Regions from separate parts of the Marinomonas gallaica genome, predicted to be linked through region 2. Evidence: predicted binding sites of a transcription regulator. Region 2 holds the regulator's gene; the other holds the start of a gene.
What was found. The regulator FliA, encoded in region 2, starts transcription of late flagellar genes. The targets are predictions, from matches to a motif close to CTAAAGTTNNNNNNNNNNCNGCCGATA.
Positions count from the first base shown of each region.

Region 1 (18,913 bases), 140 kb from region 2:
TTGATGACGCCATTGTGTTGGCAAATCAAGAAATGGATGTCGCACAGCGCGTTGCATTACTTCGTGGTATTGAAATGCGAGCTGTTGATCAGGCTTGGGTGATTCCACTGTATTGGCAGCCGATTATTTGGGCGTCAAAACAGCATGTAGATCTTGATAGCGTGGTAAACTTTTTAAACTTCCCTTATTGGGGCGATTTGCATGTGAGCGTGCCCTAGGGGCGGTAGTGTGACAGCGGGTTATAAAAAGAGAGCAATTACGGAATGTTGAGTTTTATCGGGCGGCGACTATTGCAGGCCATGTTTGTCTTGCTGATCATTAGTTTTGTTAGCTTTATGATCCAAGACAAAATGGGCGACCCTGTGCGTCAGATGGTTGGTCAGTCCGTCACATTGGAGCAGCGCGAAGCCTTGCAACAAGAGCTGGGACTGAACGATCCGATGTTGATCCAGTATGGGCGTTTTCTAGGGCGGGCGATTCAAGGGGATTTGGGGACTTCCTATTATTATAAAGAACCCACCATTGATGTTATTGCTAGCCGCTTACCCGCGACATTAGAACTGTCTTTTGCTGCCTTGGTGCTGGTCATTTTGTTAGCGATTCCTTTAGGCGTATTTGCTGCCATTCATCCCAAAAACCTCTTATCGCGAGCGGTTTTACTGTTTAGCACGTTAGGTCTTTCTGTGCCGATTTTCATCGTTGCGGTTTTTTTGATGTACTTTTTTGCCATAGAGTGGGGGATACTGCCAAGTTTTGGACGTGGTGAAACCACGTCGGTGTTTGGTCTGTGGCAATCAGGTCTGTTCAATCGTGATGGTTTGCGGCATCTGCTATTACCCAGTTTGTCTTTAGCGTTTGTACTGACGCCTATTTTTATTCGTTTGATTCGCGCTGAAATGATGGATGTTCTGCAAAGTGATTACATCCGCTATGCGTGGGCTAAGGGCATTTCCGCGCCGCGGATCTATTTTATTCATGCGCTGAAAAATACCATGTTGCCCGTGATCACAGTCGGTGGCATTCAATTAGGTACCTTAGTGGCGTACACCATTTTGACAGAAAGTATTTTTCAATGGCCGGGGATGGGACTTTTGTTTATGGATGCAGTAACACGAGTCGATGTGCCGCTTATTTCAACGTACCTGATTTTTGTAGGTGTAATCTTTGTGGTAACCAATACCTTGGTTGATGTTGTATACAGTCTTGTGAATCCTCGTGTTCGTATTCCGGGGTACAGCTAATGAATGTCTTACATCGGCCTCCTGTTCAAGGCAACAGTGAACGAGTTACTCGGATGCGTCACGTCTTAGTTGCCATGCGTGGAGACAAGTTGGCTCTGTTTGCCTTACTGATTTTTGCATTCTATTGCTTAGTGGCGTTATTGGCACCGTTGCTTGCCCCCTATGATGTGAACAGCACTGAGTTTATGAATTTGGAGAATGCGGAGTTAGCACCTGCTTGGCAAACGGGGGATACACGCTTTTTATTGGGGACTGACACGCAAGGTAGAGACTTGTTGTCGGTCATTTTACATGGCACGCGTTTATCGCTCACCATTGGTGTATGTGCGGTGTTGATTCAAGTCTTCCTGGGTGTTGGAATAGGTTTGTTATCAGGCTATATAGGCGGGCGCTTAGACGCTTTTCTAATGCGTGTAGCGGATATTCAGTTGTCCTTCTCTACTATGATGGTGGCGATTGTTGTATTGGCCGTTTTTCAAACGTTGTTTGGTCATGCCGCGTACCAGCAATTGGCGATGCTAATGCTAATTATCGTGTTAGGGGTGGCGGAATGGCCGATCTTTGCTCGGACTGTGCGTGCCTGTGTGTTTGCGGAAAAAGAAAAAGAGTACATCGATGCTGCGCGTATTTTAGGCGTAAGCAAAGCACGCATTATGCTGCGTCATCTTCTACCGAATACCGTGTCTCCGATTTTAGTTATTTTAACCATTCAGATTGCCAATGCGATTGTGGCAGAAGCCGCGTTGTCTTTTCTTGGTTTGGGGATGCCACCTAACCAGCCGTCTTTGGGCGCGCTGATTTCATCTGGTTTCAATTACTTATTCTCGGGCGCTTGGTGGATTTCAGTGTTTCCGAGTGTGACGCTTATCCTAATGATTTTTGTGATGAATTTATTAGGCGACTGGTTGCGAGATCATCTTAACCCACAAGTCACGAGGGGCTAGAGATGAGCTTGTTATCGGTCAATGGATTGTCTGTGAAATTCAAACAGCGTCGTGAAGACTTAGTTGCGTTGCATGATGTCAGCTTGAGTTTAGAGCGCGGTGAACGATTGGCCATTGTCGGAGAGTCAGGGGCGGGAAAATCCCTTTTAGGCTACGCTATCGTCAACTTACTTATGAAGCCTGGTTTCATTGCTGAGGGCAGTATTAAGTTAGATGATCGAGAACTGACAAGACTGAGCTCTAAGCAATGGCAAGAGATTCGTGGCAAGAGAATTGCGATGATTTTTCAGGACCCTATGGTGACCCTGAACCCTGTGTTAAGCGTGGGTGATCAAATGGTGGAAGCGATTCGTAGCCACACGCGGATAAACTACAGCGATGCGAAAAAACTGGCCATTGAAAAACTCGCTCATGTTCGTATAGCGGCTCCTGCGCAGCGTTTTGATCAGTATCCCCATGAATTATCAGGAGGAATGCGGCAACGTGTGATCATTGCGATTGCGTTGTTACTTGCCCCTGAAATCATTATTGCGGACGAACCGACTACGGCTTTAGACGTGACCATTCAAGCGGAAATCCTGCAGTTGTTAAAACAGATTTGTGCCGACAATGGTGTTGCGTTGATCTTAATTACCCATGATTTTGGTGTGGTGTCACGCATTGCTGAGCGCACGTTAGTGATGTATGCAGGCCGTATTGTGGAGCAAGGGCCTACGTTGGAAATTATTAATGATCCGCAGCATCCTTATACGCAGGGGTTGCTCAATGCCTTACCGCAAATGGCTTTGCCTGGTCAGCGTTTAAACCAGATACAAGGCAATATGCCGCCGCTGAATGATCAGCCTAGTGGCTGTGCTTTTCATCCTCGCTGCCCGTACGCTGAGGATAAATGTCGACAACAGCCGCCTAACTTTATTTTTAGCGGTGTGTCGACGGTTGCATGCTATGCGATTGAAGACATGCTGCAAGCGTTTGAACCCCTCAGTGAGGAGGACGCTGATGACTAAGCCTTTGATGTCGATACAAGGCGTAGAAAAGGCGTTTCGGAGTCGCAATGGGTGGCGCTGGGCGAGTTGGTTAAGTGGTCGAACGCAAACGGTTAAATCGGATCAAGTTTTTGCCATCAATGGGGTTGATTTGACCATTGAACGGGGAGAAACCTTGTGTGTTGTCGGTGAAACAGGTTGCGGAAAGTCGACCTTAGCGCGTTTGCTAATGGGCTTAGAGCGTCCTGATCATGGACAGATTGCGTATTTAGGCGAACGTATTGATGATCTCAGTGATCGGCAGCGCATGCCGTATCGGCAAAAAATTCAAATGGTGTTTCAAAACCCGTATGCCTCGCTAAATCCTAGGATGACGGTGTATCAAATTCTTCGCGAAGCGATTGTGTTGCACCACACAGGTTGGAATCGCCAGCAAGTGGATGCTTTCATTGAAGAGCTTTTGATATCGGTAGGGCTAAGCAGTGACGCAGAAGATCGCTATCCTCATGAATTTTCTGGAGGACAGCGGCAGCGTATTTCGATCGCACGTGCATTGTCTGTGGAGCCGGATCTGATCGTTGCAGATGAGCCTTTAGCTGCGTTGGATGTGTCCGTTCAAGCGCAAGTGTTAAACCTTATGATGGATAAACAGCAAGCGCTGGGCTTGACGTATGTGTTTATTACTCATGATTTAGCCGTAGTCGAGCATTTCGCGACGCGTGTCGCGGTCATGTATTTAGGGCGTGTGTGTGAAGTTGCCTCGCGCCAACAGCTGTTTAATTCTCCCAAGCATCCTTACACTCAAGCGCTGTTGTCTTCGATTCCGCGCTTAGATAATTTAGCCTTAGAGCCGATTCATCTTTCTGGTGAAGTGCCGACACCGTTGGAAAAGCCGACTGGTTGTAGTTTCTGTGGCCGCTGCCCTTTGGTAAACCAACGCTGCTATGAACAAATTCCTCTAATGCAAGTACAAACGGATGGCAGCCAAGTGGCGTGTCATGCGGTAGAGGAGGGGCGTGCATGGAAATAAGATGGCTTGAAGACTTTATCGCCTTGGCAAGAACGCGCCACTTTTCCCGTGCCGCAGATGAACAGAATGTTACCCAGCCTACCTTTAGCCGTCGCATTAAGTTGCTTGAAGAGGAAATGAAGGTCACATTGGTGGATCGTAACACCTTACCTTTATCGTTAACGCCAGCAGGCGAAATATTCTTACAAAGTGCTGAACTGATTACTCGACAGCTTAGGGATACGAAAACTCGCTGTCTTGAAATCAAAGAGCAAGAAAAATCACAAATACGGTTTGTTACTACACAGTCGTTATTTCTGGGTTATTACCGAGAATTTGTAGAGCCGTTAGGTGAATCCTTAGGGATCAGTATTGATGTGAATATGAAGTCGAGTGCATGGGCTGGTGCTGACTTTATTAACTCGATGACGGCGAATGAGAGCGATGTGATGCTGTGCTTTTGGCATCCCGCGATTGGTTTTTTAAAGGAATTGGACGAAGAACGCTTTGAATACATCACCATTGACCGAGAGATTTTAGTCCCATGTGTGGCGACAGATAAGCAAAAGCGACCTATTTTTGAATTGCCAGGAGCGCGAAAACAGCCAATTCCTTACATTGCTTATGATGATATGACGTTTTTAGCGCCCGCCGTTCAGCATCATCTTCAGCGACAGCATGACGTGCCGCAGTTGCAGATATTGGCGAGTAACATTCATGCTGCCAGTATTAAGGCGATGGTGAAAGAGGGCTTTGGCATTGGTTGGCTACCAAAACGTTTGGTAGCGGACTCTCTTAACTACGGTTCGTTGGCGTTGGCAGGGACGGTGAATTGGAATGTGCCATTAGAGATTCGGTTGTATCGCGCGCGTGCAAACCACAACCCTAATTTGACGCAATTTTGGCAATCGTTAATCAACCAATCGCTGTAGTACAAGCTAGAGCTTACTCAGCGAATAATCGACAAACCCCTTCGCCGGCACGGCGTCCTGTTGCAAAGCACGCTGTCAGTAGATAGCCGCCTGTTGGCGCTTCCCAATCGAGCATTTCTCCGGCGCAAAATACGCCGGGTAAGCGTTTGATCATGAAATATTGATTGACGCTAGTTTGGCTGACGCCACCGGCAGTCGAAATGACTTCATCGATGGGTTTGGTTTTATAAAATGAGACCGGAATAGCTTGTAAGCAACGTGCTAATTTTACTGGGGTATCGAAGTCTTCTTTTTTGTAGGTTTCATAAAGCAGAGCCGATTTAATGCTGTCGAGCTTAATCGTCCGCTTCAAATATTTTGCTAGCGACTCTTTGGGCTTGGTATTGCTGAGTTTTTGTTCAAGTTGTTCATGGGTCAAATCTGGCAATAAGTTGATACTCAGATGACCTTCGCCGCGTAGATTGATGGCGTCACGTAGATACTTTGAAAACGCATAGATTAAGCTGCCTTCCATACCATCGCGTGTGACGATGCACTCACCCTTTTGAGTCATAGTTTGGCCGTTTGGCAATGCCATCGTAAAACTAACACCTTTGAGCGGAGCGCCTGCTAAGTTTGTTTGTAAGTGCTCACTCCAGCGGCTATAGAAACCACAATTAGTACTTTCTAATGGCGTAATATCTACACCTTGACGAGACAAAACGCTCGCCCATTTGCCGTCAGATCCTAACTTTGGCCAGCTGGCGCCCCCCATGGCCAATAGTATCGCATCTGCACTTTTGGTCTTATCAAGGCCTTCATAATTGAACGTAGCATTGAGACCATCTAATTCGATCAATTTATGGCGCATATGAAATTCTACTCCTGCATCTTTTAGGCGTTTTAGCCAATTGCGAAGGAGTGGAGCCGCTTTCATTTTTTCAGGAAAGACGCGCCCAGATGTACCGACAAATGTCTCAATACCAAGGTCATGAATCCATTGTCGTAGTGTGTCGGCATTAAAGGCTTTGATAGAGGGTTCTAGCCACTGTGATTTCTCATAGTAGCGCGTAATAAAATCTTCAAAAGGCTCAGAATGGGTAATGTTCATGCCACCAATGCCAGCAAGTAAAAACTTACGGCAGGCACTGGGCATGGCATCGTAAATATGTACTTGGTGGCCTGCGGCTTGGATAACTTCCGCTGCCATTAAACCTGCTGGGCCTGCGCCAATGATGATGACTTGCTTCACTGAGTGATCTCTATCTTAAAAATCAAAGGCGGCATAATAGCGAATTTCGCCGAAACTGCCACCCTCTGGGTCGCTTAAGATAAGTTAAGTGACGGCTATAGATTGGTGTTTTGGGTAACGGCTTCAGCAATTTATCCAAATAGTGCTTTTAAATACATTGTAATGTGCAGATAGTTTGCATATTTTTATGAAAAAGACTGAGCTATAGGTGACATTCGCTCTATGGAAATCAGCAGACTGAAACAGGGATAACAGCGTTAAACAAGGGGGGAATATGTTCTTTACTAAAGAGCGAAAAAAGACAGTGGAGAAAATGGCCATAGAGCAACGCACGGAACTAGAGCGTTGTCGTAATGAGTTGAAAGCGATTCGAGAGAATACTGCTTTTATAAATTTTGACTCAGCTGGCAATATAATCAACGCGAATGACATTTTTCTTGAGACTGTGGGTTATTCTCTAGAGGAAATTGTCGGAAAGCATCATAAAATATTTTGTTCATCTAAGTATGTGAATTCTGAGGAGTATCGACATTTCTGGTCCGATTTAGCATCAGGTAAAACCATTTCAGGTAAGTTCCCTCGCCTTCATAAAAACGGTAAAACCTTATACCTTGAAGCAAACTATTTCCCTGTTAAAAATGAAACTGGTCAGGTCATAGAAGTTATTAAAATCTGTAATAATGTGACCGAAACTCAAAATGAATTAGATGACAAGGAAGCTATTCTTGAAGCGTTAGATCGTTCTCAAGCGGTCATAAAATTTGAACCGGATGGCACCATTATTGAAGCGAATCAAAACTTTTTAGAAGTAATGGGCTATTCAATGTTTGAGATTCAGGGGCAGCATCATCGTATATTCTGCGATGATGAGTTTTATCGACATAATCCAAACTTTTGGAAGTCACTGTCGAGCGGTGAGTCCAAAATTGGCCGCTTTAAAAGATTTAATAAAAATGGTGACGTAGTATGGGTGGAAGCTACGTATAACCCGATTCTTGATGAAGACGGTAACGTTGTCCAAGTCATTAAATTTGCTTCAGACATCACTCAGCGGGTGTCCATTGCATTAAACGCGGTAGATATGGCTGCTGCGACCTCAGAGCAAACCAGTCAAATTACAACCAATGCGGTTCAAGTATTAAGTGAGGCTGTGCAAACCTCTCAAAACATTGCTGCACAAGTGACTGATGCGACTAATGTAGGCAACCAGTTAATGACTCAGTTTAAAAACATCGCTGATATTGTTGTGACGATTCGATCTATTGCAGATCAGACTAACTTATTAGCATTAAATGCTGCGATTGAAGCTGCTCGAGCGGGGGAGGCTGGTCGAGGGTTTTCCGTGGTAGCAGATGAAGTGCGCCAGCTTGCCAGTAATACTTCTGATGCCACTTCTGAGATTTCTAAAGTTGTTGAGCTCAATCATCAATTGATTCAACGTATTGATAGCGCATTAACCTCTGTATCAGGGATCGCTATGCATGGTGAAGAAAGCATCGCTCATGTCTCAAAAGGGCTTGAAGAAGTCAAAGATGGTGTAGAGCAATTTGTACAGATGGTCGAAGCAATGCGTCCTTAACGAAAAACTGAGAATGGTGTCCTCACCAGGACTCGAACCTGGAATAGCCGCTTAGGAGGCGGCAGGTATATCCCGTTTACCTATGAGGACATGCTGCGCAGTATATCAATTTGATGTGAATATACCAATACTGAATATTGCTATCTAGCTTATTGTTTTATATAGATTTTAATAATAGGAGGAACGGGCGCTTACTAAGCTCGGCCAATTGTATGCTTGCTGCTGATAGGGCGCGTGTTGCCGTTTGAGGTATAGACTTTGTTTTTGCGGTTATGGCCTTGCAGCATCTCAAACAAGGTTTTATTGCGTTTCTGTAATGTCGCTAAGATCCGAGCATTGGTATTATTTTCGCGTTTGCATTGGTCGAGTAGCGTATTACATTGTTCTACCAAGGCTTTTATATCGCTCATGTTAGGTTGTTCATCTAGCCATACTAGGAACTGTGCATCGGAAGGGTTTTTGTGATCAAGAATGCCAAACTTGATTAACATGCTGTGACGTTTTGCATTCGCAGTATCGATGTTGTCGAGCAAAGTTTTCTTTTCGGAAGCAAGTTGAAGAATATCATCTGGCGTAGCGGTCGCTAGCGCGGAACGTTCACGCAACAAAACCTCGGACAATTGTTCGAGGTTCTCTTTGATCTGGGTAAGCAGTGGGGCAAGCGGGATCATAATAAAAATTTAGCGCGTTATGAGCTAAATAATGCATCCATAGACAGCATGTTGCTGGCTAGTTTTTCTGTATCGATCTTGTATTCGCCGGCCGCAATGGCTTGCTTGATTTGCTCAACCTTATCCATGTCTACATTTGCCTCTGAATCAGAGCCTTTGACTTGTAGAGATTGCGCTACATTACTTAGCTGAACCGTATCATCAGATAAACCTTCTTTACTGTTTACGTTAGAAGTCTGAGATGAGTTGGTTGCTTCTTCTTTTTGAAGACGCTCATTTTTGTTGGTCGATAGGGCAGGTTGTGTACCTACGCCAGAAATATTAATTGCCATGTTGCTTGCCTCCAGATTTAGTCCGCTAACTCAGTTATCGGTCATGCGCGTTCAAACTTTAGATATTTGTTTGAACTATTTTCCAACCGAAGATAGCAAGTCGCTATTACTCAGTAGTTTACTAAAACCTCAGCATCACTGACAACTTTTCCGTATATAATTCGACCAGAACTGGTGTTTTTTACACGTATTTGCTGACCTTTTACGCCATCTTCTAACGCCACGCCATTCATTTTTACAACAATACTGTTGCTTTGTGCCGTTATTAACACGTTACTGCCTTTTTTTACCAAATTTGGGCGCTCTGTCACATGATCTGTTATGAAGCTATTAATACGGATGTTACGCGAGGCAATCAATCCGTAAGGTGGATTAGAGCTGGTATATAAGTGGCCCCGAAGTGATGATAAGTCAACTTCACCGATGCCTGTGTTTTGTTCATTAATGCGGTCCCCGCGGCCAATAGGAGACGTGGCTTTGATGCCTTCTATAAGAATATTTTGCTCGACAGGCACATAGGACTTCCACGTTGGAGCGTCACAACTGATGGAATAGGTCGTACGGTTTACTGCATCAGGTCGTTGGTTCTCTATATGTATATCGTGACTGCACTCAGGTAGGTAATTTAATGCGACTTTATTCTGAACCTGAATATGAATTCGAGCATCGGGATAGGTGTTTTGTAACCTTTTGTGTTCAACCTGTGCGATGAATTGTTCTATTTGAGTTTCTATTTGTGACGCACTACTCCCAGTAGATAGAAAAAAGAGTAATATGGTCAAAAGCTTGACGCGACCCATCGTTAATCTCCAAGGATGTCGACAAGGGTTAGTAAAAATTACAAAATCACTCTATCATTTGATGAAGGGTTTTCATAACAATAGGGTTTCTCCCTTCATATTTGAGCGTATATTTTAGGAGGCTTTATGGCCGGAGTTCTCGAGAGCGTAAATCAGCGTACCCAACTCGTCGGAGAAAACCGTCTAGAACTTTTGCTTTTCCGACTGAACGGTAAGCAGATTTACGGTATTAACGTTTTTAAAGTGAAGGAAGTGCTACAGTGTCCAAAGCTAACAACGATGCCGCACAGCAGTCCTGTTGTTAGAGGCGTTGCGCATATTCGTGGCGGCACCATTCCGATCCTTGATTTAGGTTTAGCAACAGGTGCCAGCCCAATTGAGAATATCGAAAACTGTTTTGTGATCATTACTGAGTACAATCGTCGAATTCAAGGTTTCTTGGTGCGTGGTGTTGAGCGTATTGTGAACATGAATTGGAGTGATATTCAGCCGCCGCCGAAAGGGCTGTCTAACGACAACTATCTGACGGCTGTTTGTCAAGTCGATAAAGAGATGGTTGAGATCATTGATGTCGAACAGATCCTTTCTGAGGTCGCGCCAACGCGCCAAGATATTTCAACCGGCATCGTCACCGACGATGTTCAACTGAATGCCAAAGAACATCATATCTTAATCGTTGATGACTCTTCTGTAGCGCGTAAGCAAATTAAGCGCTGTATGGAGCAAGTCGGTTTTGCAACGACGGTTCTTTGTGATGGTAAAGAAGCGTTGGATTACCTGAAAAACTTAGTGGGCGATGGTGTTGATGTAACAGATCACTTCTCAATGGTTATTTCGGATATCGAAATGCCAGAAATGGACGGTTACACGCTGACGACTGCGATTCGAAATGATAGTCGTCTACAGGACTTGTTTATTCTATTGCATACCTCATTAAGTGGTGTGTTTAACGAAGCAATGGTTAAAAAGGTAGGAGCAGATGGCTTCTTGGCTAAATTCCAACCTGATGAACTTGCGCGTATCGCCATTGAAACCGTTGCAGCAAAAGAAGAAGCTTAAACAAAAGCAGCGGTAAAATTTGGTGACTTGCTGTTAAGGAGCATGAATGCTGAGTAGTTCGAATACTATCTCGCCTCAAGGGTACGATCGCTTTCGTACATACCTAGAGAAAGAGAGTGGCATATCGTTAAGCGATAACAAGCAATATTTAGTTGCCAGTCGCTTGGGTAAGCTATTGGAGCGCGAAAAATTCTCTAAAATTGAAGAGTTGGTCGATGCGTTATCGCGAGGTGGTCGTACGTCTAAACTTCGGGAAGAAGTGATCAATGCGATGACCACTAACGAGACGTTATGGTTTCGAGATGCGCATCCTTTCAAGATCTTAAAAGACGTTATTCTGCCTCAATTTGATAAGCGCCCAGTAAAAATTTGGTCTGCGGCTTCTTCTACGGGTCAAGAACCGTATTCTATCAGCATGATATTAGAAGAGCTTAAACAGTCCAAACCTGGTTTGCTTAAGGCTGGGGAACGTATTGTGGCGACGGATATTTGTACCAATATCCTCAAGCATGCTAAGCAGGCTGAGTACGATAGTTTAGCGATTGCTCGTGGTTTGAGCCCTGAAAACCAAAAGCGCTACTTTGATAAATTGAGTGATACGACGTGGAAGGTAAAGCCAAACATTGCTTCACGAGTAGATTTTCGTCACCTTAACTTGATTGACTCCTTTTCGTCGTTAGGTAAGTTTGATGTGATTTTTTGTCGTAACGTACTTATTTACTTCACTGCTGATACAAAGCTGGATATTTTAAAGCGTATGCATTCGGCACTGAATCCTGGAGGGTACCTTTTCCTAGGAGGTTCTGAAGCGTTAAGTGGCTTGTCCTCTATGTTTGAAATTGTTCAGTGTCATCCTGGTATCGTTTACCGCGCGAAATAGTCTTCGTTTACATCTGTTTTCAGAAAACGGCAACTTATATTAAGTTGCCGTTTTTTTGTTTGCCGCCTATTGCCACCTTTGATCTTTTTGTTTCTTATCTTGTTGAAAATAAAGGTTATTTTTTATTGGCATCTTATTTGCTTTGTATTTAAGCATAAAGAATGTTGAGTTGTCTTTTACGGAGTTTATATGTCGATTTCTTTCAAAGAAGCGTTTGCTGGGCACGATCAAATGTTGTTGTTTCGTACCGCACGTGCGTCTGTGCTAGCAAACAACATTGCAAACTCAGACACGCCAAATTACAAAGCGCGTGATATGTCGTTTGAATCGATGTTGTCTACTGAAAGAAACCGCATTTCATTGTCAGGCAGTGACGATCAGCACATTGCTGGTCAGAGTTCTCTAGCCGGCAGTGACGAACTCTTGTATCGCAATCCAAGTCAGCCCTCACTAGATGGCAACACAGTGGATATGCAGCGCGAGCAAGCAGAGTTCACTCAGAATTCGTTGCAATTTGACACAAGCTTTATGTTTTTAGATAGAAAAATCAGCGGCATGAAGAAAGCGCTGACTGGAGGACAATAATAATGTCATTGAATAATATTTTTGCCATTTCCGGTTCGGCGATGAGTGCCCAAACGATTCGTCTGAATACTGTTGCGTCGAATATTGCCAATGCTGATAGTGTGGCAAGCTCTGCTGATCAAACCTATCGTGCGCGCAAACCTGTGTTCGAGCAAATGATGACACAAGAAATGCGAAATCGTGGCTGGAATGCTTCGGATGATGTGATGGAAGGTGCTTCAGGTATGGGGGTGAACGTATCTGGAATCGTGGAATCGGATGCCCCTCTTCAGCCTCGTTATGAGCCTAATAGCCCAATGGCGAACGAAGAAGGTTATGTGTTCTACCCAAATGTGAATCCAGTAGAAGAAATGGCCGATATGATGTCTGCATCGCGCTCGTTTCAAACCAACGTTGAAATTATGAACTCTGCAAAAAGCATGATGCAGAGAATGTTGACCTTAGGTCAGTCCTAAGGGGGTGAATGATGTCTGATATCAATACAAATTCAGCTTTGTCGGGTCTTATTTCTAAATATGGCACCGATGAAGCAAAAGCAAAAAACGGTATTACCAGTACGACGAGCACCGAAAGCTCTGAAGGCATTGGTAATCAAGATGTCTTTTTGCAGCTGTACATTGAGCAGCTAAAAAACCAAGATCCGACCCAGCCTCAAGAAACTGGGGATATGGTCTCGCAGATGGCCGAGTTTAGCTCGTTAGAACGTTTAACCAGTATGGCCTCAGAAATGTCCAATATGACTGAAGCGTTGATGTCGAACCAAGCGTTAACGGCTTCTACACTGGTTGGGAAATCTGTGTTTGCACCTCAAAGTTCGGCTACTATTACAGAGGGTAGTGCGGTTCAGATTCGCACTTCTTTTCCGGATGATGCGTTGACAAATAAACTGGAAGTGACTGACTCAGCAGGGCAAACCGTAAAGACCATTGATTTGCTCAAGGAAGAGTTTGCTTGGGATGGTACGAACGACGCTGGAGAAGCAGTGCCAAGTGGTGAATACAACTTTAAAGTGACTTCGCGCAATGCAGATGGTGAAGTAACAGAGTTAGATACAGAATTACCTGCTCGCATTAACAGCGTTACGATTAATGGCGAACAAGGTACTACACTTAATGTTCAAGGTGTCGGCAGTCTTAAACTGAGCTCCGAACTTGAGATTATCGGTTAGCTGAGGAGTTAATTATGGGTTTTAATACAGCACTTTCAGGTATCAAAGCGTCCGCTGACTTTCTCAGCACTACGGGTAACAATATTGCCAACTCGGATACAACGGGCTTTAAAAAATCACGTGTAGAGTTTGGTGATTTATACAATACCAATGTGATTGGTGCTGGTAGCAGCAATACAATTGGTAGCGGTGTGGCCGTAAATAATATTGCGCAAGAGTTTTCATCGGGCAATATCTCTTATACGGATAACAACCTAGACCTAGCAGTTGATGGTACAGGCTTCTTTGTTTTGGATATAGGTGGTACGCAAGCGTACACTCGTGCAGGTGACTTCAAGCTAAATGAAGAAGGCTACTTGGTGACGAATGATGGTGCCAATGTGCAGGGCTATAACGCTAACAATGGTATTGTGGGTGGTGCGCTCGAAGATCTGCAAGTGCCAACAGAGCGAATTGCGCCTGAAGCCACAACAGAAGTTAATTTAGAATTTAACTTAGATAATAGCTCAGAAGATGAGCCTCCTTATATTGCGGCTTCTTTTGATCCGGGTGACCCTGAGACATATACCTATACGCAAACGGCAAACACAGCACCTGCTCCTCCTGCGACGCCTCAAGCTGTAACGCTTTACTACTCTAAAGCTGAGGCTCCGAATACATACCAAGTGCATGCGACTGTAGATGGCGAAGAAATAGATCCGGTTACAGGTACGGCGTACTTATCTGAAACCTATGTTACGTTTGATGATGCTGAGGGATCTTTTAGTGCCACGGCAGCGGGTGGTGGTACAGCAATTCCTTTTGCGCCGATATATACGGGTACTACACAACCAAATACGGGTGACTTAGGAGATCCTGCTGCTGTGTTAGGGATTGCAGTGGCTGGTTTGACGTTTGATTTTGATGGTACTCAGCCTGACATATCAACGCCTGATAATTTTGCACGAGAGGCTTTTGATCCAGCGGATAACAGTACTTACACTTACGGCAATTCCAATACCATTTATGATGCCTTAGGTGAGGAACATACCATTGGTTACTACTTTATTAAGCAAGGTGAGAATAATACTTGGGAAATGAAAGTGACAGTAGATGGGGAGGTGAATAATCCAGTGCCGCAGCCAGTTCTTGATCCTGTAACAGGCTTACAGCAAACAGACCCTGTTACAGGCGATCCGCTGTTCGAGACGGTTCCCTATTTGCCAGAAGATACGAATGTCCAATTTGACAGTGAAGGTAAGATTATTGGTGCTTACACTGGCTATGCTCCGTATGCTGTGCCAAGTCCAGCGCAGTTGAGTATTACGGGTTGGGATCCAACCAATGCCAACGCCGAGCTAGAGATCGATTTGGGGAAATCTACTCAATATGCACTTTCTAGTTCAGATACCTTTTCACAAGATGGTTATGCAGCAGGTGAACTACAAGGCGTTAGCTTTGATGAAGATGGGATGCTGATTGCAAGTTATACCAATCAGCAAACGGCTGTATTAGGTCAAATTGCGTTAGCGAATTTTGATAACGTAGATGGGCTGACGCCAGCGGGGGATACCTCATGGGTGGCAAGTTCTGACTCTGGAGCGGCAAATGTTGGCAAGCCTGGGACTGGTACCTTCGGCAGTATCCAAGGTGGCGCGTTAGAAGAGTCTAACGTAGATATCACTGAGGAGCTGGTTGCCTTGATTGAAGCGCAGCGTAACTATCAGGCGAACTCTAAGACGTTAGAGACCGAAAATACCGTGACACAGACGATTATCAACTTACGTTAATCAATTTTAGTGACGCGAAAGCCCAGCCTATGCTGGGCTTTTTTGTGTCTGTCACTTTTGTTTGTGAACTTGGCACGTAATTTGTTACACATTCCCTATAAGCGAATTTAAACGCAGTTTGAAGAGTGAATTAGGATATGGACAGAGCACTGTATTTAGCAATGAGTGGTGGCACCCAAGTAATGAATGCTCAAGCCATTCATGCCAACAACTTAGCAAACGTCTCTACAACTGGCTTTCGTTCTGATTTTGAACAAGCGCGCTCTATGCAGGTAAATGGTGATTTTCACCCTTCAAGGGTTTATGCCATGACTGAAAACCCTGGAACAAATTTCGACACTGGGCCTATGCAACAAACTGGCAGGGCGATGGATGTAGCTGTTCAAGGAAAAGGCTTTATTGCGGCTCTGGATGCAACAGGACAAGAAGTGTATACCCGCTCAGGAGATTTGCAGCTTACCGTTTCAGGTCAGTTGGTCACTGGGACAGGGTTGCCCGTAGTTGGAGCGGCTGGCCCTATTTTTTTACCACCACTCGACGAGATTGCTGTCAGTGAGGATGGCACCATTTCGATTATTCCTCAGGGCGGTGACGGTACTCAGATGACAGCATTAAACCGTTTGAAACTTGTTTCTGCGGACCCTGAAATGCTAACGAAGGGTGAGGATGGTTTGGTGCGTACTAAAAGCGGCGAGATGCTGCTTGCGGATAACAGCGTTCAAGTGATTTCCGGTTTTTTAGAAGGCAGTAATGTTAACGCCGTTGAAGAGATGACCAGCATCATGGAGTTGTCACGCCGCTTCGAAATGAACATCAAAGTTATGAATACTGTGCGTGAGAATGAAAACGCATCGGCACGAATTCTTGAACGTAGCTAATAAGCTAGCGATTCTAAAAAGATAAGGAGCACACAATGCATTCAGCACTATGGGTTGCCAAAACCGGTTTGTCTGCGATGGACAAACAATTGTCCACGATTTCCAACAATCTAGCTAACGTATCGACAACGGCGTTTAAAAAGGACCGTGCGGTATTTGAAAACCTCATGTATCAAACACTGAGAGCGCCTGGTGGGTTGTCTTCGCAAAACACAGAGCTGCCATCAGGATTGCAGATGGGGGCGGGTGTGCGTGTGACCGGAACGCAAAAGAACTTTGAAGAAGGTGATTACAACATCACGGACCGTCAGCTTGATGTGGCGATACAAGGTGCAGGCTTTTTTCAAGTGGTTCAGCCGGACGGCACGATGGCTTATACCCGTGATGGCCAGTTTCAATTAAACAGTAACGGTGATTTGGTGGATTCAAGTGGTTTATTGATTGAGCCTGGTATATCGATCGATTCTGATGTGGTTGAAATCAATATTGCCGAAGATGGGATAGTATCTGTGCTCAGAGCTGGGCAAACAGACATGGAAGAAGTGGGCGCTCTTAATATCGCTAACTTTATTAACCCTACGGGTCTAAATTTTCTAGGCAGTAACCTTTATGGTGAAACCACAGCAAGCGGTGCGCCGATTGTTGGAGTGCCTGGGTTGGATGGTTTGGGCTCATTAAGTCAAGGGATGCTTGAATCGTCTAACGTGAACTCGATTGAAGAGCTGGTCAATATGATTACCACACAGCGTGCTTACGAAATGAACTCGAAAGTGATTTCCGCTGCAGATGGTATGCTCAGTTTCGTTAATCAACAGTTGTAGAGGTTTAATCCGATGCGTTACTTGTTTGCGTTATTTCCATTGGTGTTGGTGGGATGTGCGGCGGTGGAACCTGCGCCGGTTTCGGATGATCCTTATTACGCGCCTGTCATTCAGCCATCCATTCAGTACACACAAACCAGCGACGGTGGGATTTACCAAGCGGGCATGGGTGACGTATTTTTTGGTGACAAAAAAGCGCGTCAAGTAGGAGATATTCTGACGGTGAGTTTGTCTGAAAGTACCAGCTCTACGAAAACGAATGCGGCATCGGTTTCAAAATCTTCTTCTGCAACGATTCAAAACCCTACGATTTTAGGGTTGCCGATTGGCTTAGATACAAGCTTGCCTGGTATGAACAGTGATTTCTCGGGTAACGCGAATGCCAATCAAAGTAACAGTCTGTCTGGTAGTATTACCGTAACAGTTTATGAAGTGTATCCAAATGGGTTGCTAGCGGTAAGAGGTGAGAAGTGGATTACCTTGAATCGTGGTCAGGAATACATTCGTTTATCTGGTCTTGTTCGAGAGGAAGATATAAGCTCTGACAACACGGTAGAATCTACTCGGTTAGCCGACGCACGAATCGCCTACTCTGGTACGGGTGAGCTGGCATCTGGTAGTGAACAGGGTTGGTTAACACGAGCGATTAATACAAGCTGGTGGCCTTTCTAATTATAAAGAGAACGTGAACATGAAGACCTTTTGCTTAACACTAATATTGATGATCTTTACGAGTGAGGCGGTGGCCGAGCGTCTTAAAGACATTGCAAGTGTGGCAGGAGTGCGCGAAAACCAATTGTTTGGCTATGGGTTGGTGATTGGTTTGAATGGCACGGGCGACGATACCGATTTTACCAATCAAAGCTTCATTAGTATGTTAAATCAGTTTGGTATTAATCTACCGGATGGAGCGAATACCGACTCTGATAATGTTGCCGCGGTATCATTGACGGCGACTTTGCCGCCATTTTCTAAGCCAGGGCAGTCGATTGATGTCACGGTGTCTTCCTTAGGTAACGCCAGCTCATTACGAGGTGGAACACTACTGTTGTCTGCTTTGAAAGGTGCCGATGGCCAAGTTTATGCGATTGCTCAAGGTAATCTTGTCGTTGGCGGTCTTGGGACCGGCGGAGCTGATGGATCTCGTCAGTCAATTACGACGCCAACAGTGGCGCGTATTCCGAATGGTGCGAGTGTAGAGAAAGCGGTCGCCAACAGTTTTAATCGTGGCGATACGTTAACGTTTAATTTAAATCGCCCAGACTTTACAACGGCGAAGCAAGTGGCTGATAAAATCAATGGTTTGCTAGGCCCTGGTGTCGCTCAATCTTTAGACGCGACCTCCGTTCGTGTGACCGCGCCGCGTGACCCCTCCCAGCGAGTTACTTTTTTATCTATCCTAGAAAATCTCGAGGTTGAGCTTGGTCGTGAACGGGCGAAAATTGTCGTCAACTCACGTACTGGCACCATTATTATTGGGCAAGATGTAACGGTTTCACCTGCAGCGGTTACCCACGGCAGTCTCACTGTTACAATCAAGTCAAATCCTGAAATAGGGCAGCCTGGTATCCTGCCTGGTGCCGGTCAAGAGCTGGCCCCTCGACAAGAGATTGAGACAGACGAAGAAAGTGGCCATATGTTTGTCTTCACACAAGGTGCTTCGTTAAATGATATTGTTCGAGCCGTTAATCAAGTGGGGGCAGCACCGGGTGATGTGATGGCCATTTTGGAAGGGCTAAAGCAGGCTGGTGCGCTCAACGCAGACTTGGTTGTGATTTAGGGGGAATGATGAGCAGAATCGATAATAATGCATTCTTTGCGGACTTTAACTCTCTTGCTAGTTTAAAGCGTCAAGCGCAACAAGACCCGGATGCAGCGCTTAAAAAGGTTGCTCAAGAATTCGAAGCCATCTTTATTAATATGATGTTTAAGAATATGCGTGAAGCCAATGAGAATATTGGTGGGGGGTTATTCGATAGCACGCAAACCAAACAATATACCGAGATGATGGATACTCAGATGGCCCAG
Region 1 covers NZ_CP187511.1:1,357,343-1,376,255, forward strand. Annotated here, with positions in the region: gene ACPUEK_RS06265 (ABC transporter substrate-binding protein) at 1-218, shown strand, start outside; gene ACPUEK_RS06270 (ABC transporter permease) at 264-1,241, shown strand; gene ACPUEK_RS06275 (ABC transporter permease) at 1,295-2,185, shown strand; gene ACPUEK_RS06280 (ABC transporter ATP-binding protein) at 2,188-3,192, shown strand; gene ACPUEK_RS06285 (ABC transporter ATP-binding protein) at 3,185-4,201, shown strand; gene ACPUEK_RS06290 (LysR family transcriptional regulator) at 4,192-5,112, shown strand; gene ACPUEK_RS06295 (TIGR03862 family flavoprotein) at 5,126-6,343, opposite strand; partial or broken gene ACPUEK_RS06300 (PAS domain-containing protein) at 6,657-7,391, shown strand; gene ACPUEK_RS06305 (methyl-accepting chemotaxis protein) at 7,425-7,922, shown strand; tRNA gene ACPUEK_RS06310 (tRNA-Arg) at 7,937-8,012, opposite strand; gene ACPUEK_RS06315 (flagella synthesis protein FlgN) at 8,117-8,593, opposite strand; gene flgM (flagellar biosynthesis anti-sigma factor FlgM) at 8,611-8,925, opposite strand; gene flgA (flagellar basal body P-ring formation chaperone FlgA) at 9,036-9,725, opposite strand; gene ACPUEK_RS06330 (chemotaxis protein CheV) at 9,852-10,784, shown strand; gene ACPUEK_RS06335 (CheR family methyltransferase) at 10,831-11,664, shown strand; gene flgB (flagellar basal body rod protein FlgB) at 11,854-12,249, shown strand; gene flgC (flagellar basal body rod protein FlgC) at 12,252-12,704, shown strand; gene ACPUEK_RS06350 (flagellar hook capping FlgD N-terminal domain-containing protein) at 12,713-13,417, shown strand; gene ACPUEK_RS06355 (flagellar hook protein FlgE) at 13,432-15,186, shown strand; gene flgF (flagellar basal-body rod protein FlgF) at 15,324-16,064, shown strand; gene flgG (flagellar basal-body rod protein FlgG) at 16,100-16,885, shown strand; gene flgH (flagellar basal body L-ring protein FlgH) at 16,898-17,557, shown strand; gene ACPUEK_RS06375 (flagellar basal body P-ring protein FlgI) at 17,577-18,665, shown strand; gene flgJ (flagellar assembly peptidoglycan hydrolase FlgJ) at 18,674-18,913, shown strand, end outside.
Region 1: flgM (flagellar biosynthesis anti-sigma factor FlgM) is a predicted target of FliA. The motif match lies at 8,961-8,987, and genes of this name have one in related genera.

Region 2 (13,555 bases):
TACCGATCACATGGCCGCCTACCTCAAGAATCATAATACGCGTTGCGTCTGAGATTTCACCTGAGGCTAAGTCGAAACGCTGGCAGGTATCAATCACGGTAACAACGGTACCACGAAGATGGATAATACCTAACACAAAGGAAGGTGCACCTGGAACAGGCGCTATTTCTAAATAACGCAACACTTCTTTCACTTGCATTACATTGACGCCATAAGTCTCGTTTTCAAGGCGGAATGTTACCCATTGAAGCATTGGATCATCGTTTTCTTTAACTTCATTTTTTAAAGCGATACCTGTCGACATCACGACCTCCACAAGCTTAATCTTTCAAATGTTTACGAAAACCGTTATCTGGGTCTTCCAGTAACTCGATAAAACCCTGTACATCTAATATAGCGCACATATGATCAATTACCGTACCGGCTAACCATGGACGTCGACTTCGATCCGAGCGCCACTTCACTTGAGACGGTTCCAGCGAGATTGCTTCAGCAACTTTCTCACAGGCTAACCCCCAATCCGAGCGGTCTAGTTGAATCACAAATTTAAAGTGTTCTTTGAGCTCACCTTCATAGTGATTCGGCATTACCCATCGTGCTGTATCAACCGTACGAATGTTATGCTCACCCACATTGGCCATGCCCATAAACCATTTAGGCTGACCAAATATTTCTGTGAGTTTTTCATCGCTTGATTGATAGATACCACCTAACTCAACCAATGGCACAGCAATTTTTAAAGCACCAACATAAAATAATAGGCATTCAAAACGACTTTGAGACCAAGGTAGCGGCTCTGTTTTCGCTATATATTTAGAAGGCTCTGGCTCTGGCTCTGGCTCTGGCTCTGGCTCTGGCTCTGGCTCTGGCTCCTCTGGCTCTGGCTCTGGCTCTGGCTCTGGCTCTGGCTCTGGCTCTGGCTCTGGCTCTGGCTCTGGCTCTGGCTCTGGCTCAACAGTATCTTCCATTAGAGTCTCATCTAACAACTCTGTTTCAGAGGCGACATCCTCTACGAAAGCATCTTCGTCTTGAGTGACCTCAACATTTTCTAAAAGAGCTTCTTGCTCTTGCTCTACTTCTTCAAATGAATCATTAGCAAGTGCAGCAAGATCAGATTCAATATCCCAAGTTTGGATCTCGGCTTCTTGTAATAAAGGGGCTTCATATTCCGCTTGGATCGTTTGAATCGCGGTTTCAAAGTCAGCAAATGATGCATCCAACGCTTGGTAATCTAATCCCGCTGAATCGTGTGACTCGACTTCAACCCCATCGCTTTCAGGCTTATCAAAGCTTTTCTCAGAAATTTCTTCAACAGAGCTAATATCTTCAATAGTGCTTTCGGTATTTTCTAACATTGCTTCTTGTTCAGCTGGTTCAGTCTGCTCAGCAAGAAGCTCAGGCTCCGAGAACGTCGATTCCTGTAATAAGTCGTTTAAATAGCTCTGCAGCGCTTGTTGTGGGCCATTTAATGTATAGTCTTTCGTTTTAGTATCTTTCATTCTTTTTAACCAGATGGATTTAGTAAAGTATCCATCAAACTGGCGTAAGCTTTCACACCTCGAGCATTAGCATCCAATGCAGAGGGAGCTACCCCTGCTGTACTCGCATCTCGTAGTTTGGTATCTACTGGAATGACAGAATGCCATACGGCGTCTTCATATAAATCTTTCAAACTACGTAAGCTTTTATTAGATGCTTGAGTCCTACGATCAAATAGTGTTGGCACAATCGTATAAGGAACAGGTCTTTTTCTAGCTCTATTGATCATGGTCAAGGTGCGTATCATTCGCTCTAAGCCTTTAATTGCTAGAAACTCCGTTTGCACAGGAATCACCAGCTGCTGACAAGCCGCTAACGCATTGATCATCAACACCCCCAACACTGGAGGACTATCGATTAAAACATAATCGTAATCGTCCCATAGTATGGCAAGCGTTTTTGAAATAACTAACCCCATGCCACCTTGTGCTTGGGCATGTCTCTCTAAAGTCGCAAGCGCGGTTGATGCCGGAATTAAAGATAAATTAGGATGCCCTGTTTCTAGAATAACAGAACGCGGTAACTCTTCTGGGATCTTGCCACTTACTTGAAATAAATCATAACCACTGTGCTCAATGGAATCAGGATCAAAGCGAAAATAACTAGTCAATGAACCATGGGGATCAAGATCGATCATTAATACTCGATGGCCAGCATCCGCTAGTAAGCCGGATAAACTAACAACTGTTGTGGTTTTCCCCACGCCACCCTTTTGATTTGCCACCGCCCAAATGTGCACACCGACCCCTTAGATGTTATGCAAGAAATTTACGTAATTATTGCAACACAATCATATACATTAACTCGCTAGTTAAACAAGTAATCATACAAGTTATCCGCCTGACGCTTACTGATTTTTAACGTTACCCGGCGATTTTGTGCTCTAGCAAAGTCATTGCTATTACGAACCTGCGGGTTTTCACTCGAAAAGCCTATAGGTGCTAACAACTTAGGGTCCATACCGCGATACGTCAACTCATCAACAACAGAAGCTGCACGTAAACTTGAAAGGTGCCAGTTAGAAGGAATTCTAGTCGAATTTGTAGGTAAGTCATCCGTATTGCCAAGCACCAAGATTGGCGCTGGATAAGATCGTAATATACTGGAAACTACGATCATCAAAGCAACGGCTTCATTGGTTAACTCAAAGTCCCCTTGGTCAAATACAAGTGATGACTTCATATCTAAGGTAATCCAATTAGCATCTTCCGTGATAGATACTTGGCCAGATGATTGTAGAACCGGAAATTGAGAATTAATCGACTTATTGAGTGCGTCGTATAGCGGACTCTTGCCCTCAACTTCACCAGGAGGATTTTCAGCTTCAGATTGCTCGGCAGGAGCAACCTCTAATAATCGCTCACTCTCTGGCTGAGTAGCCACTGGTTGACCAATATTAATTGGCTTTATCGACTTTTGAACTGCATCAAACACACCGTTCAATGTTTCACTTAATACCTTTTCATTGCCTGCCTCTTTTAAGGAAATCGAATAAAGAGCAACAAAGAAGGCAAAAAGAAGTGTTATAAAGTCTGCATAGGAAAGGATCCAGCGGTCTTGGTGAGGAGCATCTTGTCCACGGTTACGAGACTTTCGGCGGCGACCATCACTCATAACCGCTTAATTCCAAATCAAGCCGTTGTGGATGCTTACCAATTGCTATTCCATGGATACCATCAATAAACATTTGGTTGTTTAGTAGTTCAAGATCAGCATAGCGATAAAGTTTACGACAAATAGGAAAAATCACTAGATTCGCAAACCCCTGACCATACAATGTTGAAACAAAAGCCACCGCGATACCATGCCCTAAGGCCTCGGGACTGTCTAGATTTGCCATGGCTTGTATCAAGCCTAATACAGACCCCATAATACCAAGCGTTGGTGCATAACCACCAATTGACTCGAGAAAGCTGATATAGCTACCGCGGCGGTCTCGAATACGCTCAGCTTCGTCATGTAATCGATCAGAAAGAAGCTCTGGATCTGCCCCATCAACAGCCATTTGCATCGCTCGAATTGCAAATTCATTATTTAGCGATTGAACATCGTCTTCCAAAGCGATAATAGAAAAACGTCTGGCTTTGTGAGCCAATTGATTCAGCGTACGACGATTACCACTGAGATCAAAAACAGGAGGGAATAACGACCAAGAAAGCATACGTAACGCGGCAATAGCTTCATGCAGACTACTCTGCGCTAACGCGGCGCCTAGACTTCCGACAACAACGATAATGGCCGAAGGAAGGTTCAGCAGTAAAACAACTTCCCCTCCTCCTAGCCAATTCGCTAGAAATACCGACGCAAAGGCAACAATCAACCCACCTAGCGTTAGAAAATCCACTAGCCAACCTCTTTAACAATTCGCTCGCCAATATGATCTAAATGAATCACATCGTCTGCCAAATCGGCTTTCTCGACGGCTTGAGGCATACCGTAAATAACGCAAGAGTCTTCACTCTGAATCCAAACTCGAGAACCAGAATTCTTCAACATACGAGCACCTTCACGACCATCTGCCCCCATCCCTGTCATAACAACTGACAATACTTTTCCTGGATAACACTTAGATGCCGATCCAAAAGTGACATCAACAGAAGGTTTATAGTTCAACCGCTCATCACCTTCAAGAATACGAACGCACCCACCGTTACGAGGATCCACCATCATTTGTTTTCCACCAGGAGCAAGCAGAGCCACACCAGGTTTAAGCTTATCGCCATCTTCGGCTTCTTTAACGGTAATCTGACAAATATTATTTAACCGCTCAGCAAACGCATGAGTAAAGGCTGCAGGCATATGCTGGACCAATACTAAAGGCGCAGGAAAGTCCTTAGGCAACTTTGACAGGACAGCTTGCAGTGCCATAGGGCCACCAGTAGATGTACCAATAGCAACCAAACTTACTTTCTTGCGGGCGCGTGGAATAATGACGCCTCGATCACCGCTCACAACAATCGGTCGCGGTGCAACTTTGGTTGCAGCTCTTGCAATCGGCTTAGAAATACCACCGGTCCTAGTTCTAGCAACCGTTAGAACTCGCTCCACTAAGGTATGCTTAACGACAGCCGAGTCTCGAGAAATATCCTCGAAGTTTTTCGGCATAAAGTCGACAGCCCCCGCCTCGAGTGCATCAAGTGTAACTCGAGCACCTTCATGGGTCAGCGAAGAAAACATAAGCACAGGCGTTGGCTTACTCTTCATAATTTCTGTAACAGCCGAAATGCCATCCAAAACAGGCATTTCATAATCCATCGTCACAACATCAGGAGACAGTGCTTTGACCTTATCAACAGCTTCCTTGCCATTATTGGCTGTCCCGACCACTTGCAAGCGAGGATCAGCACTAAAGATTTCTACTAGACGACGTCGGAAGAATCCCGAGTCATCAACGACCAGCACCTTCACTGGCATAATACAGCTCCTGTAACTTGTCTAGCGTGAAGCATAGCTCTTCAGCATACTTGGCACATCAAGAATGATTGCAATACGACCATCACCAGTGATAGTGGCACCCGCCATACCAGGCGTACCCTGCAGCATTCTGCCTAGTGGTTTGATAACCACCTCTTCTTGCCCCACTAATTGGTCAACCACAAAACCGACTTCGTTCATGCCAACTTGAACCACGACAACATGTGCTTCCGCCGGTTTCTCGTCGAATGCAGCGCCTTTAATCAGCCAGTTTTTCAGATGGAAGATTGGCAAGGTTTTACCGCGAATAACCACAACCTGCTGACCATCTACAATATTTGTTTTGTTAAGATTTAAATGGAAAATCTCATTAACGCTGACAAGAGGGAAGGCAAATGCCTGATCATTCAGCATAACCATCAAGGTTGGCATGATGGCTAGAGTCAATGGAACTTTGATGCTGAAACGAGAACCCTGACCTAAAACGGATTTAATCTCTAACGTACCGTTCAACTGTGAGATCTTCGTTTTCACAACGTCCATACCAACACCACGACCCGATACATCGGTGATCTCAACCTTGGTTGAGAAACCTGGCGCAAATATCAAGTTAAACGCTTCATCGTCAGAAAGTCGTTCTGCGGCATCTGTGTCCATCAAGCCTTTTTCTACCGCTTTACGACGCAATACATCCGCATCCATACCTGCACCATCATCATCAATAGACAGTAAGATATGATCGCCTTCTTGCTCAGCAGATAGAATAACGTGACCTACACGCGGTTTACCCTTGGCTTCCCGCACGTCTGGCGCTTCTACACCATGGTCTACAGAGTTTCGCACTAAGTGGACCAAAGGATCAGCTAGGGCCTCAACTAAGTTTTTATCTAAATCGGTATCTTCACCCCGAAGCTCTAAATTCACTTCTTTTTTCAGATTACGCGCCAAATCACGAACAACTCGAGGGAAGCGGCCAAACACTTTCTTGATTGGCTGCATCCGTGTTTTCATGACAGCATTTTGTAAATCGCCCGTCACTACATCTAAGTTAGCAACGGCTTTACTCATAGACTCGTCGTCACTCTGAAGACCTAAGCGAACTAGGCGGTTACGAACCAATACAAGCTCACCTACCATGTTCATAATGTCATCGAGACGTTTAGTATCAACTCGTACCGTTGTCTCTTGAACAACTGGCGCATGCTGAGATTTTTCTTTGGCTTCTACATCAGCTGTTTCGGGTTTTGCTGCAGGCGCAGCTGGCTTTTTAGGAGCAGCTTTAGGTTTCGCAGCTTTCTTCTCAGGCTCTGGCTTAGTAGCTTTCGGTTTCTCTTCCGTTTTAGGCTTAGGAGCACTTTTGTCCTCTGCTTTTGACGCTGCAGCTACATCTTCTTTAGGGCTTTGCCCCTTACCATGTAAGCTATCAAGAAGTTGCTCAAATTCGTCTTCTGTGATGAGGTCCGATTCAGAAGAACTCGCCCCAGCATCACCTTTTGGTGCATCTGAGACCGCTTCTTCAGCTGCTTTGGCTTCCCCTTCTTCCGCTATACCAGGAGCACTTCCACCATGCAGTTGATCTAACAGCGCCTCAAACTCATCTTCCGTAATTTCATCGGCATCAGAGCTGGCTGCCGTCGCAGCGGCTGGCGCTGCATCAGATTCAGTCGAATCAATGCCAGGGGCACTGCCACCATGTAACTGATCTAATAACGCGTCAAATTCGTCTTCCGTAATTTCATCTGAATCCGGTTCAGTATTATTAGCCTTCGGTGATTCAGAAGGCTTGTCTGATGAACCTAATGCACTTAGCAAAGACTCAAATTCATCATCTGAAATATCTTCATGAACAGAATCTGCTGCTGGCTCGTCGTTTGCTTCGGGCTCGTCGCTTGCTTCAGGCTCAACCTCTTCTTCAACAACGTCTTCTTCAACATCGTCTTCATCTGAATCACTATTCAATTCATCTTCAGAAGGTGGCTTAGCATAGAAACTTAAAGACTCAATGATATGAGGGTCTGCTGGTTCAGGCTCACCACCTGCACGAACAGTTTCAAACATTTCATTCACAGCATCTAGAGCTTGCAGTACCACGTCCATTAACTCTGAATCGACTTTACGTTGGTGGTTACGTAATATGTCAAAGACGTTTTCCGCATAGTGACAACAGTTAACCAGCGCAGTCAGCTGTAAAAAACCAGCGCCGCCTTTAACTGTATGGAAACCACGGAAGATTGCATTCAACAATCCAGTATCTTCCGGATTTTGTTCCAAATCCACTAATTGCTCTGAGAGCTGTTCCAGGATTTCTCCAGCTTCTACTAAAAAATCCTGTAGAATTTCTTCATCAACCTCGAAACTCATCCGCAGCAGCTCCTATTAAAAACCAAGACTCGAAAGCAAATCGTCGACTTCGTCTTGGTTATTCAGTACTTCAGGGTTATCATTCTTATTAATCGCTGGCCCGTGGCCTCGATCGTCGTCACGTTCCTTGTTCTCTGCCTCATGCTCCATACCAGAGATACTGTCAACTCTACCCGCAACAGATACAAGATGGACTAAACGTTCCTCTACGTCACGTATCAGTTCGTTAACTCGTGTAATTACTTGTCCTGTTAAGTCTTGGTAACCTTGTTCTAACAGTATGGTATTAAGGTTGTCATGCAAGGTTGTGGCACTTTCATCGGTAAGCTTCAAGAATGCATCAATTCGCTTATACAAATCGCGAAACTCTTGTGGCGTAAGATCTCGCTGTATCAATCGGCTCCAATCTTTATGTAACGCTTTAGCTTGGGTTTGCAGTTCACTTGCAACAGGTACACTACTGTCGACCATATCCATGGTTTTATTCGCAGCAGAACTGGTCATTTCGATCACGTAATTCAAGCGATCTGACGCATCCGTTATACGCGTCGGAGAATCCTTATCAGCACCCGCTGGGGCCGCACCGCTTTGCACCATCATTTCCACTGAATCGAGCTGGAAATCACGAATCGCATCGTGCAAGCTGCGTGTCAGATAACCAACCTCATTGTAAAAGCTATTATGCCGAGCCTCGCTTAACTCTTGGATAATCTTGATCGCACCACTAAAGTCACCGACTTCAATTTTGTTGAGCAAGTCTACGGCACCATCTTTTACAACAGTTTCGAACTCTCCAAGTTTTGACTCGTTTTCACTAGACATTTACAGCCCCTATTTTGCGGAATCAATACGTTCGAAAATCTTTTCAATCTTTTCCTTTAAGGCCACTGCGGTAAAAGGCTTAACAACATAGCCATTCACCCCAGCCTGAGCAGCTGCGATAATCTGATCGCGTTTCGCTTCCGCAGTTACCATTAAGACAGGAGTAGTTTTTAGTTTTTCGTCAGCACGAACAGCGCGAAGCAACTCAATACCTGTCATTCCAGGCATATTCCAGTCAGTCACAAGAAAATCAATTGTGCCTGTTTGGAGAATAGGCAGTGCAGTCGTTCCATCATCCGCTTCGACTGTATTGGTAAATCCTAAATCCCTCAGTAGATTTTTGATGATTCGTCTCATCGTTGAGAAATCATCAACAATCAGGATTTTCATATTTTTATCCAATGCAACCTCCACAACCCTTAGGTAAAGTCATTTCTATCATAGTAATTAATCCTGCCAATCCGTGAGTCGAGAGCGTAAACGCATCGCCGCTTGACTGTGTATTTGACTGACACGCGATTCACTAACGCCCAATACGGCACCAATTTCTTTTAAATTCAATTCATCATTATAGTAGAGCGAAAGAACCAATTTTTCACGCTCTGGTAATCGCTCTATCTCTTGAGCAAGATGTATTTGGAAGCCAGCTTCTTCTACTAAGTGATCAGGCTGGCTGGTATGACCATCTACTTTAATATCAAGCTCATGGCTACCTGTTTCACTATCCAACATTTCTTCATAACTAAACAACTGGGTCGACATAGACGAATGCAAAATATCATGATATTCGTCAATACTAATGTCCATGTGAGATGCAACTTCAAGGTCTGTTGCTTCACGACCACTGAACGACTCTACTTCGCGAATGGCACTCGCCACGGCTCTACTGTTTCGTCTTACCGAACGCGGTGCCCAATCACTTTTACGCACTTCATCCATCATGGAGCCACGAATACGAATGCCTGCGTAGGTTTCAAATGAAGCACCTTTAGTCGATTCAAATCGCTTGTAGGCTTCAATAAGTCCCATCATCCCAGCTTGAATCAAATCATCGATATCAACACTGCTTGGTAATCTAGCCAACAGATGATAAGCGATTTTTTTCACTAGAGAATCATATTTCAGCACAATCGCATCAATCGATAACGTCGCCTTCTTTGTGTACATGCTACATCCATCTTCGCGTCTTGATATGCTACAACTCTAAATTTATTATCCGAGAGCGTACAAACTTAAATGTACTATATAGTTCGCTGTAGTGCTCTGCCAAATAACATATTTTTACTAACTCCCATACTTCAGTGACCCATAGAGCTGTCCAAACTGCTCAGCAGTATACACCGCACGACTGACTAAGTTGTGCGCTCGTGCAGGTTCTATATCGTCGGGAATTCGCTGACCATATGCAACATACATAACCGGCAAGCCTTCTTCAATAACAACACTAATCGCTTCACCTAGGGAAGCTGATTCGTCAATTTTACTTAAAACACAACCGTCTAACTGTATCTGAGAATAGACATCTACAACAGTCTTTAACACCTGACGCTGACTTGTACAGGGTAAAACCAACAATTTCTTTAAATACCCACGCGCTCTTTTCATCATAGCAAGCTGTCGCTCAAGGTTTTGATCCCTTGGATTCATACCCGCTGTATCAACAAGCACTAGCGAGTAATCTGAATACTTATCTAACACTTCATTCAAATCAGTGTACTCATTCACGACCTCAACAGGGACATTTAAAATCCGTCCGAACGTACGAAGCTGTTCATGGGCGGCTATACGATAGGTGTCCGTAGTAATTAATACCACATTATTAGAGCCGTATTTTAAAACATACTGAGCAGCAATTTTGCCTATTGTCGTGGTTTTCCCCACCCCTGTCGGCCCCATAAATGCAATGCAACCACTGAAGGCCTCTGCTGTAGAACGTATAGGAATACTGTCGGCCAAATGAGAAAGCGCTTTTTTCCAGTCTTCCTCTCTTCCGGTCAAAGACAAATCCGACATGATTTTATCAATGACTTTCTCTGATAATCCTAACGTTGTTAATTGTTCTTGAAGCCGCTGATCGTAGGTTTGTCTTTTGGCTGCAGAAGCTTGAGCCACAACTTGCTGATTATCTTGTTGAGTCTGCTCTAATAGCCGACGAACTTGCTCGAGCTCTTTTTCCATAGCTCGAAGCTTCTCTTCGTCAGGTGACGGGCGCTCCCGAACATGACTCCTTAAAGATAGATCTTCTTGAATAGAAGGCTCAGGATCAGATTCATAGTTGTTTGATGTGGGGGCGTAATCATCAACGTAATGATTTTTCGCAGGTTTTTGTTTAGGCGGAGCGACATCATCAAAGACTTCATACACGTCCCCCTTAGGCTTTGAAGATTGCGGAGCCATACCACGTGCCTGCTCTAGACGCTCTTTGTAATGCGCACTAGGCTCTGGCGTTGTCGGCTGCTGGGGAGCTTTGCGCTGTACTGGGTCTGGTTTGTGGTTTGTACTAGGCGTCATCGAACCGTCATAATCGATTGCAATGACGATTTCAACTTCACCACTTGGCAGACGCTTATTGGACATAATGACAGCATCAGGCCCGACGGCTTCACGTATCTTACGTATCGCCTTTTGCATATCGGGAGCTCTAAACCGCCTATACTGCATTTAATACCAGTCCTTTAAGTCTATTTATGCATACAAATCCATAGCTTACCCGAAAGGTTTTCATAAATATAGCTAGAAAATCAATGCTTTTCCTTAATTCACTGGCCAATGACAGCGACCACCGTCACTCGCTTGTTATCAGGCACCTCTTGATAGGAAAGCACAGACATTCCAACGCCACCATAACGCATAAAACGAGCTAACATAGGTCTTATGGGAGCCGATACAATGAGTATGGGCGCATTTCCCATTGCTTCTTGTTGCTCTGCATGTTCACGGAAAGACTTTTGTAACTGCTCTGCCATTTGAGGCTCAAGAATAAGCGCTTCTTCATTTTTAATTCCAGATTGCTGGCTTTGCTGAACCGTTTGCATAAGCATTTTTTCAAGCTGAGGATCCAGTGTCATAACCGGCACTTCTTCGACACCTTCAGCCAATGATTGCATAATCATGCGTGACAACGCTGTACGTACGGCTGACGTTAAGATCATCGGATCTTGTGATTTTGGCTGTACACCCATAATTGCTTCGGCAATAGTACGCATATCTCTAAGCGGAACATTTTCTTGTAACAGGTTTTGCAGCACTTTTAGCAACACACTTAAAGGCACAGCATTGGGCACTAACTCTTCTGCTAATTTAGGGTTATGTTGTTTAAGCAAACCAAGCAATTGCTGAACTTCATCATGGCCGATCAACTCAAATGCATGCTTCTGCATCACTTGGTTAATATGCGTCGCCACAACCGTACTCACATCCACCACGGTATAACCATAGGTTTGCGCTTGGTCGCGCTTCTTTGTATCAATCCAGATAGCATCCAAACCAAATGATGGGTCTTTACCAGGAATACCATCTACCTTACCAAACACTTGACCTGGATCGATCGCCAATTCTTTATCGGGGTGCACTTCTGCCTCCGCAAGACTCACGCCCATTAAGGTAATTCGGTATGCATTAGGCATCAAATCTAAATTGTCTCGTATGTGCACACTAGGCACTAAAAAACCCAGTTCTTGGGACAACTTTCGACGAACACCTTTGATTCGCGAAAGCAGCTCCCCACCTTGGCTTTTGTCGACAAGAGGTATCAGACGATAGCCGACCTCTAAGCCAAGCATATCCACTGGCGCAACATCGTCCCAGCTCAAGTCTTTGCTTTCCGCGGGGGGCTGAGCCCCACTAGAATCGCCTTTGCTAGCCCCTTTGGAGGCTGTTTTTGTTTGGGCTTTTATCTTCTTGCGGTATTCAATATAGTAAGCACCACCTGCAACACACGCGGCCAATGATAGAAACGAAAAATGAGGCATGCCAGGTACGACGCCCATTATCGTTAAAATGCCCGCTGCCACATAAAGCGCTTTAGATGAGGCAAACATCTGACCAAAAATTTGCTGCCCCATATCACCCGCTTCATTAACACGAGTAACCATGATCGCAGCCGCGGTCGATAACATTAAAGAAGGCAACTGAGCAACAAGTCCATCACCAATAGTCAGAAGAGAGTAGACCTGAACAGCTTCCACAAATGACAGGCCATGCTGCGCCATACCAATGGCCAGACCACCAATAATATTAATACCTAAAATCATCAGGCCGGCGACGGCATCACCTTTCACAAACTTCGACGCACCATCCATCGAACCGTAAAATTCCGCTTCAGCCGCTATTTCATCGCGGCGCTGCTTAGCTTGATCAGAGTCAATCATGCCAGCATTCAAATCCGCATCAATCGCCATTTGCTTACCAGGCATAGCGTCCAGCGTAAATCGGGCACTTACTTCCGAGATACGCCCTGCACCTTTCGTCACCACGGCAAAGTTAATGATCATCAAGATGGCAAAAACCACAAAACCCACAACGTAGTCACCACCAATCACCACTTCGCCAAAGGCTTGAATAACCTTTCCGGCGGCATCGCCACCCTCATGGCCATTCAACAGCACAACCCGGGTCGATGCGACATTCAACGCCAGTCGCATCAAGGTTGAAATCAGCAAAATCGTTGGAAAAACAGCAAAATCTAATGGTCGCATGGAATATACAGCCACCAATAGAACCACTATCGCTAACGCAATATTAAAGGTAAATAGAACATCAAGTAGAAAAGGTGGCAGTGGCAATATCATCATGGCAAGCAGTGCCAAGAGAATAAAAGGAACACCTAAGTTACCACTTAGAATGCCTTTCATTTGCCCACCTAATCGCTGGCGATCAAATTCCACTCATACCTCGGTTCATCAAATTAGCGCTCCCCGTTCCATTGAAATTCTTCTGGTACTTCTAATTGCGGCATACGCTCAGGAGGCTTCTCTCCCGTTCGGGCCATTCTAATTTGATAGACATAAGCCAGCAACTGAGCAATCACTTGAAACAACCCCTCTGGAATTTCATCCCCAATTTCAGTATGCCTGTAAACCGCACGGGTTAATTCTGGCGATTGTATCACAGGGATATCGTAGTAATTGCCTATCTCTCGAATCTTCAAGGCAATGAAGTCATTCCCCTTCGCCAGCAGGACCGGCGCCTTACCATTTGCTTGATCGTATTTTAACGCTACAGAATAATGTGTCGGGTTAGTAATAATAACATCGGCTTGGGGTACATCTGACATCATACGGCGCATCGCAGCCTGTCGCTGTAACTGGCGTATGCGGCCTTTTACTTGAGGGTCACCCTCCGCATTTTTATACTCGTCTTTAACTTCCTGCTTGGTCATCTTCAGTTTATCTTTGTGTTGCCAAGCTTGGAAAGGCAC
Region 2 covers NZ_CP187511.1:1,503,372-1,516,926, reverse strand. Annotated here, with positions in the region: gene ACPUEK_RS07045 (chemotaxis protein CheW) at 1-304, opposite strand, end outside; gene ACPUEK_RS07040 (chemotaxis protein CheW) at 321-1,499, opposite strand; gene ACPUEK_RS07035 (ParA family protein) at 1,505-2,278, opposite strand; gene ACPUEK_RS07030 (flagellar motor protein MotB) at 2,347-3,153, opposite strand; gene ACPUEK_RS07025 (motility protein A) at 3,146-3,883, opposite strand; gene ACPUEK_RS07020 (protein-glutamate methylesterase/protein-glutamine glutaminase) at 3,883-4,953, opposite strand; gene ACPUEK_RS07015 (chemotaxis protein CheA) at 4,975-7,314, opposite strand; gene ACPUEK_RS07010 (protein phosphatase CheZ) at 7,330-8,136, opposite strand; gene ACPUEK_RS07005 (chemotaxis response regulator CheY) at 8,146-8,526, opposite strand; gene ACPUEK_RS07000 (RNA polymerase sigma factor FliA) at 8,584-9,303, opposite strand; gene flhF (flagellar biosynthesis protein FlhF) at 9,421-10,767, opposite strand; gene flhA (flagellar biosynthesis protein FlhA) at 10,896-12,989, opposite strand; gene flhB (flagellar biosynthesis protein FlhB) at 13,043-13,555, opposite strand, start outside.